DNA from 2 places in the Shewanella woodyi ATCC 51908 genome. Region 1 is predicted to be linked to the other one. Evidence: predicted binding sites of a transcription regulator. Region 1 holds the regulator's gene; the other holds the start of a gene.

The links. The regulator MetJ, encoded in region 1, represses methionine synthesis genes. The targets are predictions, from matches to a motif close to TAGACGTCTAGACGTCTA.
Region 2: a site for MetJ is predicted at 1,690-1,707, ahead of msrA (peptide-methionine (S)-S-oxide reductase MsrA). Genes of this name have one in related genera too.

Annotation. Positions count from the first base shown of each region.
Region 1 covers NC_010506.1:864,764-869,199, reverse strand. Annotated here, with positions in the region: gene SWOO_RS03210 (bifunctional aspartate kinase/homoserine dehydrogenase II) at 1-693, opposite strand, end outside; gene metB (cystathionine gamma-synthase) at 715-1,881, opposite strand; gene metJ (met regulon transcriptional regulator MetJ) at 2,114-2,428, shown strand; gene SWOO_RS03195 (sulfite exporter TauE/SafE family protein) at 2,540-3,274, shown strand; gene SWOO_RS03190 (conjugal transfer protein TraF) at 3,488-4,436, opposite strand, start outside.
Region 2 covers NC_010506.1:2,791,205-2,795,640, forward strand. Annotated here, with positions in the region: gene pgm (phosphoglucomutase (alpha-D-glucose-1,6-bisphosphate-dependent)) at 1-1,085, shown strand, start outside; gene msrA (peptide-methionine (S)-S-oxide reductase MsrA) at 1,162-1,641, opposite strand; gene astE (succinylglutamate desuccinylase) at 1,921-2,958, shown strand; gene SWOO_RS11670 (thiamine pyrophosphate-dependent dehydrogenase E1 component subunit alpha) at 3,183-4,361, shown strand; gene SWOO_RS11675 (alpha-ketoacid dehydrogenase subunit beta) at 4,365-4,436, shown strand, end outside.

The DNA of each region.
Region 1 (4,436 bases):
ATCGGCATTAAATACCCCTTCAACATCGGTCCAGATTGTCACTCGACCGATATTAGCAAGGCTTGCGATTAAGGTGGCGCTGTAGTCTGAGCCATTACGGCCAAGCAGTAGAGTCTCACCTTGGCTATTGGCACAGATAAACCCGGTGATAATCAGTCTCTCATTGGGACTATCATCCACACGTTTAAGCACTCGAGCACGGGACTCATCAACCCTTATTTGAGGAATAGCCCCCTCATCGGCAATTAACAAACTTCTAGCATCAATATCGCTCGCCGCTACACCAGACTCTCGTAAAAGTGCAGCTAATAAACGTGCTGACCAACGCTCACCGAAGCTCACCACTTCGCTACGCTTGTACTCATTAAGGGAGTCGAGAGAGAACAAGCTTATCAGCTGGTACTTATCGATAGATAAACGTTCGCGCAAGCTCCTTGCCTGCTCATTAGAGAGCAACTGCTCAATCAGGTTCTGTTGAAAACTGATCAGCACCTGTAGCTCCTCTTGCCACAGCTGAGACGAATCTTTTAACGCCAGTAGCTTATAAAGAAAATTGGTGCTCTTACCTGCGGCAGAGACAACGACTAAATCATCGCTATTGCCGTGAGTGAGAAGGATATGAGCCACGCGGCGGTAACAATCAGCATCAGCCAGACTAGAACCACCAAATTTATGTAAATGACCACGCGCCATCTCTAACTCCTACTAAACCAATTAACAGCTGGCTGCAGATGCAGCAGTAAGCCCAGCTTGAATATCTGCAACTAAATCATCAGCATCTTCAATACCGACAGAGAGGCGAATAAGGGTCTCTTTAACCCCTGCCTCGGCTCGTGCCTCTGGCTCCATCGCTCTATGGGTCATTGTCGCAGGAACCGCGACTAAACTCTCTACCCCACCTAAACTTTCTGCGACAGAAAACACAGAAAGTTGCGCTAAAAAGGCAACTAACTCGGCCTCTCCGCCTTTTAACTCGAAACTGAGCATAGCGCCAAAGCCTTTTTGCTGCTTAGCGGCAATCTCGTGACCGGGATGATCTTTAAGCCCAGGATAATACACCTTGTCGACGGCGCTACTGTTTGTCAGCACCTCTAGCACTCGCTCAGCATTAGCTTGATGCTCTTTAATACGGATAGGCAAGGTTCGAAGACCACGTAGAGCCAGATAGCTGTCAAACGCCGAACCTGTCAGCCCTAAGGTGTTTGACCACCAATGCAGCAACTCACCAAGTTCTGGATCTTTCGCCACTACAGCGCCACCTACAACATCACTATGGCCATTAATATATTTAGTCGTTGAGTGGATCACGATATCAGCCCCTAGAAGAAGTGGCTGCTGTAAAATGGGAGAGAGGAAAGTGTTATCGACGACCACAAGTGCTTCAACCTCGTGACTTGCTTGCGCAATCGCCTCGATATCAACCACCCTTAACAGTGGATTCGATGGCGTCTCAAGCCAAACCATCTTAGGTTTTAGTGCTATCGCCTCACTTAAAGCCTGACTGTCAGTTTGATCAACCACCGCCAGCTTAAATTGACCCTTTTTAGCCAAATTAGTGAATAATCTGTAGCTACCACCATAACAATCGTGAGGTACTACAAGCAGATCGTCTGGACCTAACAAGCTAGTGACCAAAGTGATGGCTGCCATTCCCGTACAGGTTACGACGCCAGTGGCTCCTTTCTCAAGGCCTGCAATGGCATCGCCAAGAATTGAGCGAGTTGGATTACCTGAGCGACTGTAATCAAAATCTCTTGGGTTTTTATGCCCATCGAAGGAGTAATTAGTGGAAAGATAGATCGGCGGTACTACGGCACCATGTTGGGTATCGGACTCAATCCCCTGACGCACGGCAATCGTGGCTAACTTACGTTCGGTCATCTACTGCTCCTAATACTGACTACTGCACATCATACTTCATATCGATTAGAACAAAGAGATGTCTGGACGTCTAAATGTACCTAAGAGTTACCTCTTCGTCAACCAATTAGACGTTTAGACGTCCGAACATATGGAAATCTATTTGCATTTAATGGAAATAAGAGGCAATAATTTGACTGTACAAATTAAAGGGTTAAAATCTGCCCCGAATTTTGAATTTACAGGTGAGTCAATGACTGAGTGGAATGGCGATTACATCAGCCCCTATGCTGAACACGGCAAAAAGAATGAACAGGTAAAGAAAATTACTGTTTCCATTCCTTTGAAAGTACTTAAGGTACTGACTGATGAACGCACACGTCGTCAGGTCAACAACCTTCGTCACGCCACCAATAGTGAGCTGCTATGTGAAGCTTTTTTGCATGCTTACACTGGCCAGCCACTGCCTAACGATGAAGATCTTTCAAAAGATAAGCCTGACAGCATCCCAGCGGAAGTAAAACGCTTAATGGATGAGATGGGGATTGAGTGGGAAGATGTCGAGTAAGCTTTTATAAATATATACTCACCTCAGGGACCGCAATGCGGTCCCTGTTTGTTTTACTTTGTTCTTTTTATATTAATTTTCAATATTGTGCTCGGCTAATGGACATTCAATGTGTTTGAGTTAATCGCACCTACCACCTTGCTACTGGCATCTATCATCATCTTCTTTGGTGCACTGACTCAAAGCTTAATTGGCTTTGGTCTTGCTGTTGTGGCCTCGCCACTGCTCTACATTGTTGACCCTGATCTCGTTCCAGCTCCCGTGATCATCATGGGGTTTACTATCTCGTTACTGACCCTCTTTAGAGAACGTGGTGCTTTGGAGTTTAACGGCCTGCAATACGCACTACTTGGTCGTATTCCTGGTGGCTTTTTAGGTGCTGCTTTACTCATATTTGCTCCTCAACCGATACTGGGACTCGCCATCGCTGGGATCGTAGCCGCAGCCGTGATCTTAAGCCTAATGAAGTTTAATTTAGTCGTGAATCGCAAGAATCTATTTGCAGCAGGGGTCATATCTGGTGTATTTGGTAATATAGCGGCCATTGGTGGCCCACCATTAGCCATCTTACTCTCAGGTAAAGATGCCAACCAATTCAGAGCAGCGCTCTCAGCTTTCTTTATCTTCAGCTCCACCATAGCCTTAGCCATCTTAGCCGTGACAGGATTACTAGAGTTAAAACAGCTTTGGTTATCACTGCTACTGCTTCCTTCGGTGATATTAGGCTACTTAGTGGCTGGCAGGTTGGTCGGGAGAGTAGATAAAAATAAAACACGCAGCATGACCTTGGTACTTTGCTCTATCAGCGCATTAGTGTTGACGATAAAATCGTTAATTGAGCTGTAAAAACGAGATGCTCCGAGAGCGTGACTTTGTCACTGCTAGTGCGTATCAGCGATACTTCAAGAGTGACCTTCGCTCTTCGAGAAAGAGAAGTGACACAAACCTACGACGTATTGCTTGTACTCGCAGCCAACTTGTTGGCACACTCAAAGGAAACTCGTTCACTCTCGCAACTAAGCTATCTCTAAATGGCCCTGCAAACGCCCTTCTTAGCCGCTAAAAATGATATGAGGTTTGCAGCACACCACCAATAGCATCATCGCTACCCATCATACCGGTAAAATCTAAGTAAAATGTCTGCCCAATAGAGAAGCCAGTGCCTAATGAGTAGATATTGGAAGTATTGTCCTTCATATCGTGTCGATAGCCCATGCGCAGCGCTAACCAGTCCAGAGCCCTCACTTCACCACCTAATCGCCAATACTGAGTTCCCTCTATCTCATCGAAACGTTTATGGGTATTTAAATCGATATCAGATGTTAATGTCAGACTCTCCCAGTCATAGGCGATTCCAGCGGTAAATAGGGGCTCAACCTGATAGGTAAACTTACGTCCTTGAGCCTCAACCGTATCCACATCTTGACTGATTAAGTTACGCCCAGATAAGCCGACAACCAGCCCCTCAATGGGCTGCATCGCCACCCCAATATCCAGATTGAACGTGGACTCATCGTTACGATATTTGGAGTCATTAAAATCACTGGACTCGAAGTTATTTGCGCTTACCACATAGTTATAGGTATCGATGCGCTGAAACTTAGGGGATACCCCAACCGATATCGGCATATTAACGATTGAGAGTGGAAAACTAATTGCCACACCTAAATCCGAAACGGCCCCCGCAACAACAGCCCCTTGAGAATCAAGATCAGACACTTCTGGAGGATTATTAGGATCTATCACAGTTAGAGCATCGATATCTGATTGTTCAATGGCAGTAACACCAATGGCATCGATATAACTTTTATAGAAGACCGCCATTGGCATCTTATCGTTAGGGATCACCAGCGAAAAACCAACGCCAGCACTGACATAAGCAGTGTTATCTTTTAGCGACTCTAGATCGTTAATCAGATCTGTGCGAAATCGATCGATAGCAGCGGCATTCGAAGCGTTAATCGCAGCCTCTAATCCATCATAGGACTCCTCTAACGCATCAAACTTA
Region 2 (4,436 bases), 1.9 Mb from region 1:
GCCTTGATTACACCCAATCTATGCAGAGTCATTTAGTTCAAGAGGTGGATTTAATCGCACCTTATGTTGATGATCTAATTAATGTTATTGATATGGATTCCATCAAGAAAGCAAAAGTGAGATTGGGCGTTGATCCACTTGGAGGCTCAGGGATCCATTATTGGGCAGAAATCGCTAAACGCTACGACCTTGACATTACGTTAGTGAACAAGAGTATTGATCCAAGTTTTGGATTTATGCCGCTGGATAAAGATGGCAAGATCCGCATGGATTGCTCATCTCCCTACGCGATGTCTGTTTTATTAAAGCACAAAGACAATTTTGACCTATGTGTAGGTAATGATCCTGACTACGATCGCCATGGCATCGTTTGCCCAGGCTCTGGCCTAATGAATCCAAATCACTTCTTAGCGGTGGCCATTGACTATCTGGTAACCCATAGACCTCAGTGGTCTAAATCCTTAGTGATTGGTAAAACGTTAGTTTCTAGTGCCATGATAGATAAGGTGTGTGAACAACATCAACGTGTGATGAGTGAAGTTCCTGTTGGGTTTAAGTGGTTTGTTGATGGTTTAGCGCAGTCGACCTTTGCTTTTGGTGGCGAAGAGAGTGCTGGTGCGGCTTTTTTACGACGTGATGGCACCACTTGGTGTACCGATAAAGATGGCTTTATTTTAGCCTTACTGGCCGCAGAAATGTTGGCAGTCACCGGTAAAACACCTGCAGAGCGTTATGATGAGCTGGTTGAACTTCATGGTGAGAGCTTTTATACCCGCGTAGATAGCCCTGTTACAGCCGAGAAAAAAGCCAAGTTTGCCAAGATTATTGCAGAAAATGTGGATACTAAGGTATTAGGTGACACTAGGTTAGCAGGTGAAGCGATCACAAGCGTACTGACAAAGGCGCCAGGTAATCAAGCCAAAATTGGCGGCATTAAAGTTGTGACTAACAATGCTTGGTTTGCTGCTAGACCATCAGGTACAGAAGCCCTATTTAAGATATATGGCGAAAGCTTTGTTAGCCAAAAGCATCTTGATGAGGTGATTGCTCAAGCACAAGCCATGATAGAGACGATGTTAAGTTAATAACCATATCGGTTTACATATTTTATCGAGCCCCTGTATTGTTACAGGGGCTTTTTGTTGGAGAATACATAAAAGCTTAATAGGCGATATGGCAGCTAGGAAGTTCATTTTTCTCTAGATAATTCTGATGGTACTCTTCAGCTCGGTGAAAAGTGAGCAGGGGAACTATCTCTGTCACGATATGGCGGGCACCCCATTTACCACTTCGTGCTAATGATAATTTAGAAAGCTCAGCTGCAGCTTTTTGCGCTTTGTCGTGGAAGAAAATCGTACTTCGATATTGGCTACCTATGTCTCCACCTTGTCGATTTAGACTGGTGGGATTATGATTTTTCCAGAAAACATCCAAAATATCTTCAAAAGTCACCTGCAACTCATCAAATTCGACTTGAACTACCTCTGCGTGGCCAGTTTCTCCTGTTTTTACCTCTTCATAACAGTTTGTAGAGTCTTTACCGCCCATATAGCCACATGTTGCTTTGAGCACACCTGGGACTTGTTTAAAAAAATGCTCGACGCCCCAGAAACATCCTGCTCCAAATGTTGCTACTGCCATAAATACCTCTTTAATGCCTAAAGTTTAATGATGTCTAACAACTAGCCTTGGCCGTTTAGCCGTCCGGATGTCTTTATTCTGTTTTACTCATAGACAAAATGCAAACAGTAAATGGAAAAAAGGTAAATTTTTTGGAATATGCTAGCTTTGAAATGCTGATAAATGGCTGATGTGGGAGTAAAATGTTACTATGCTAAATCCGAGTTTTCATAACAAAAAAGGATCTTGCTTAAATAGCCCTTTGTTGCGGTGTTTATGTAGGACAATAAGGAGTACCTCGTGTTACAAGCACTAAAAGAGTCTAAAGACTTTTTACAACTTACACTCGCCCAACCACAACATTTCGATGAAACATTCACATTTATGCTTGGCTCTCATACTCAAGTGGAAGTATGGGATACTGGAGTTATTGTGTTTGAACCTAAGGTCGCTCGGGGGAAAGACATTGTACTCTCATGTGCTGTACACGGTAATGAAACCGCGCCTATAGAGTTATGTAACGGACTGATAAAGTCACTGCTTGAAGAGAGGTTAATTGCGGAGCAAAGGGTACTTTTTCTTTTTGGTAATCCGCCAGCCATCATCAATGGCACCCGCTTTATTGATGAAAACCTTAATCGCCTGTTTAACGGAGCTCACTCTGTGGGTGAAGGGTTAGTTAACCCTGAACGTATTAGAGCAAAGAAACTTGAGTTTTACGTTGATAAGTTTTTTAGTTCATCAAAAGATAACAGCCATAAAATTCATTACGATCTTCACACCGCTATCCGTGGTTCTAAACACGAAAAATTCGCTATCTACCCATACAGACCAGGTCGTAAGTACAGTGGTGAGCAGATCATGTTTCTTGAAGCATGCGGTATCGATACTGTGTTATTTCATCATGAGCCCACCACAACATTTAGCTACTTTTCATCCCTTAATTATCAAGCCGATGCATTTACCATTGAGTTAGGCAAAGTGCTTCCAATGGGTCAAAATGATATGACGCGCTTTATCGCGCTCAACGAGATGCTTAGCCGCTTAATCGGCAATAAGTCCTTAGAACTGCCAGATTTTAATGCTAAAACGGTGAATCTGTATCAAGTGTGTCGAGCAATTAATAAAGGCTTTGATGATTTTGAGTTTACTTTCGCCAATGATGTAGAAAATTTTACCTCATTCCCTAAGGGCTATATTTTAGCCAAAGAGGGCGGGGAGAACATCAAGGTTGAACATGAGGTTGAAGCCATCGTCTTCCCTAATGCCAAGGTACCAGTGGGCCAACGAACGGTTTTATGTTTAAAGCCTGCCTCTACTGAGAATATAGACGGTTAAGTATTTGCTTTAACGATTAAGATTAACGGTGCCTGCTGTGGGTTTGCTCTTGAATGTAAAGCTAAACATACGGGCAGGCCCACCGTTAGTTTTTGCTAAGATAGAATGAATGGTTGATAGGTAGTTTACGTTAACGTAATGTTCTGCAACGCGTATAACAAGAATTAACTCTTCTCATGGGAAGAGGACTCAATAACAAAGCACTCAGCTGATAAGAGAATAGTATGAGCAACGCAACAAGCCAGAATGAAACTGTCCATCGTGTCAGTTTTCTCGATAGGGATTCAGTAAACATTCCTATTTTAAAAATCTTGCAAGCCGATGGTACCGTGTATGAAAACGCGGTATTACCAGCTATTGATGAAGCCCTAGCACATAAGATTTACGATACTTGTGTATTTACTCGGGTATTAGATGAGCGCATGTTGGGCGCACAGCGTCAGGGCCGGATCAGCTTCTATATGACCTGTACAGGTGAAGAAGCCTCTATTATCGGCAGTGCAGCATCACTTGATAATGATGATGTTATCTTAGCGCAATATCGTGAACATGCGGCGCTGAGATACCGTGGGTTTACCACTGAGCAGTTTATGAATCAGCTGTTCAGTAATGAGAAGGATTTGGGTAAAGGCAGACAGATGCCGATCCATTACGGCTCTTCTGAGCTGAACTACCAAACTATCTCATCACCACTTGCGACCCAGATCCCCCAAGCAACTGGCGTAGGTTATAGCCTAAAGATGCAGGGAAAGCGTAATATTGCGATCTGCTACTTTGGAGAGGGTGCCGCATCTGAAGGTGATTTTCATGCTGGTCTAAATATGGCCGCAGTGCTTAAATCTCCGACTATTTTCTTTTGCCGTAATAATGGTTATGCGATCTCAACACCAACCAGTGAGCAGTTTATGGGTAACGGTATTGCAAGTCGTGGCCCTGGTTATGGTATGCACACGATACGTGTTGACGGTAATGACATGCTTGCCGTACTTGCTGCAACTCAACAGGCGAGAGCCTATGCTGTTGAAAACAATGCGCCAGTACTTATAGAAGCCATGACTTATCGACTCGGTGCACACTCATCTTCGGACGACCCTTCAGGGTATCGCTCAAAAGATGAGGAAGCTAAATGGCAACAACACGATCCAGTTAAACGTTTTAAGCTATGGATGATCAACAAAGGTTGGTTAACCGAGAAACAAGACTCTGAGTTGTTTGAAAAATACCGTAGCGAAGTGCTAGCTGAGGTGAAGGTGGCAGAGAAGCTTCCTATGTCTAGTGTTGATACCTTGATTGAAGATGTTTACGACACGCCAACGCCGCGATTAAAGCAGCAGCTAGAGACGCTGAAAACACATATTAAAAAGTACCCGAAATCATATCCAAATAGCGAAGGGAGTGTATAAGCCGTGGCCGAAATTAACATGTTACAAGCCATCAATGATGCACTCTCTATGGCGATGGAAACCGATGACAAGACG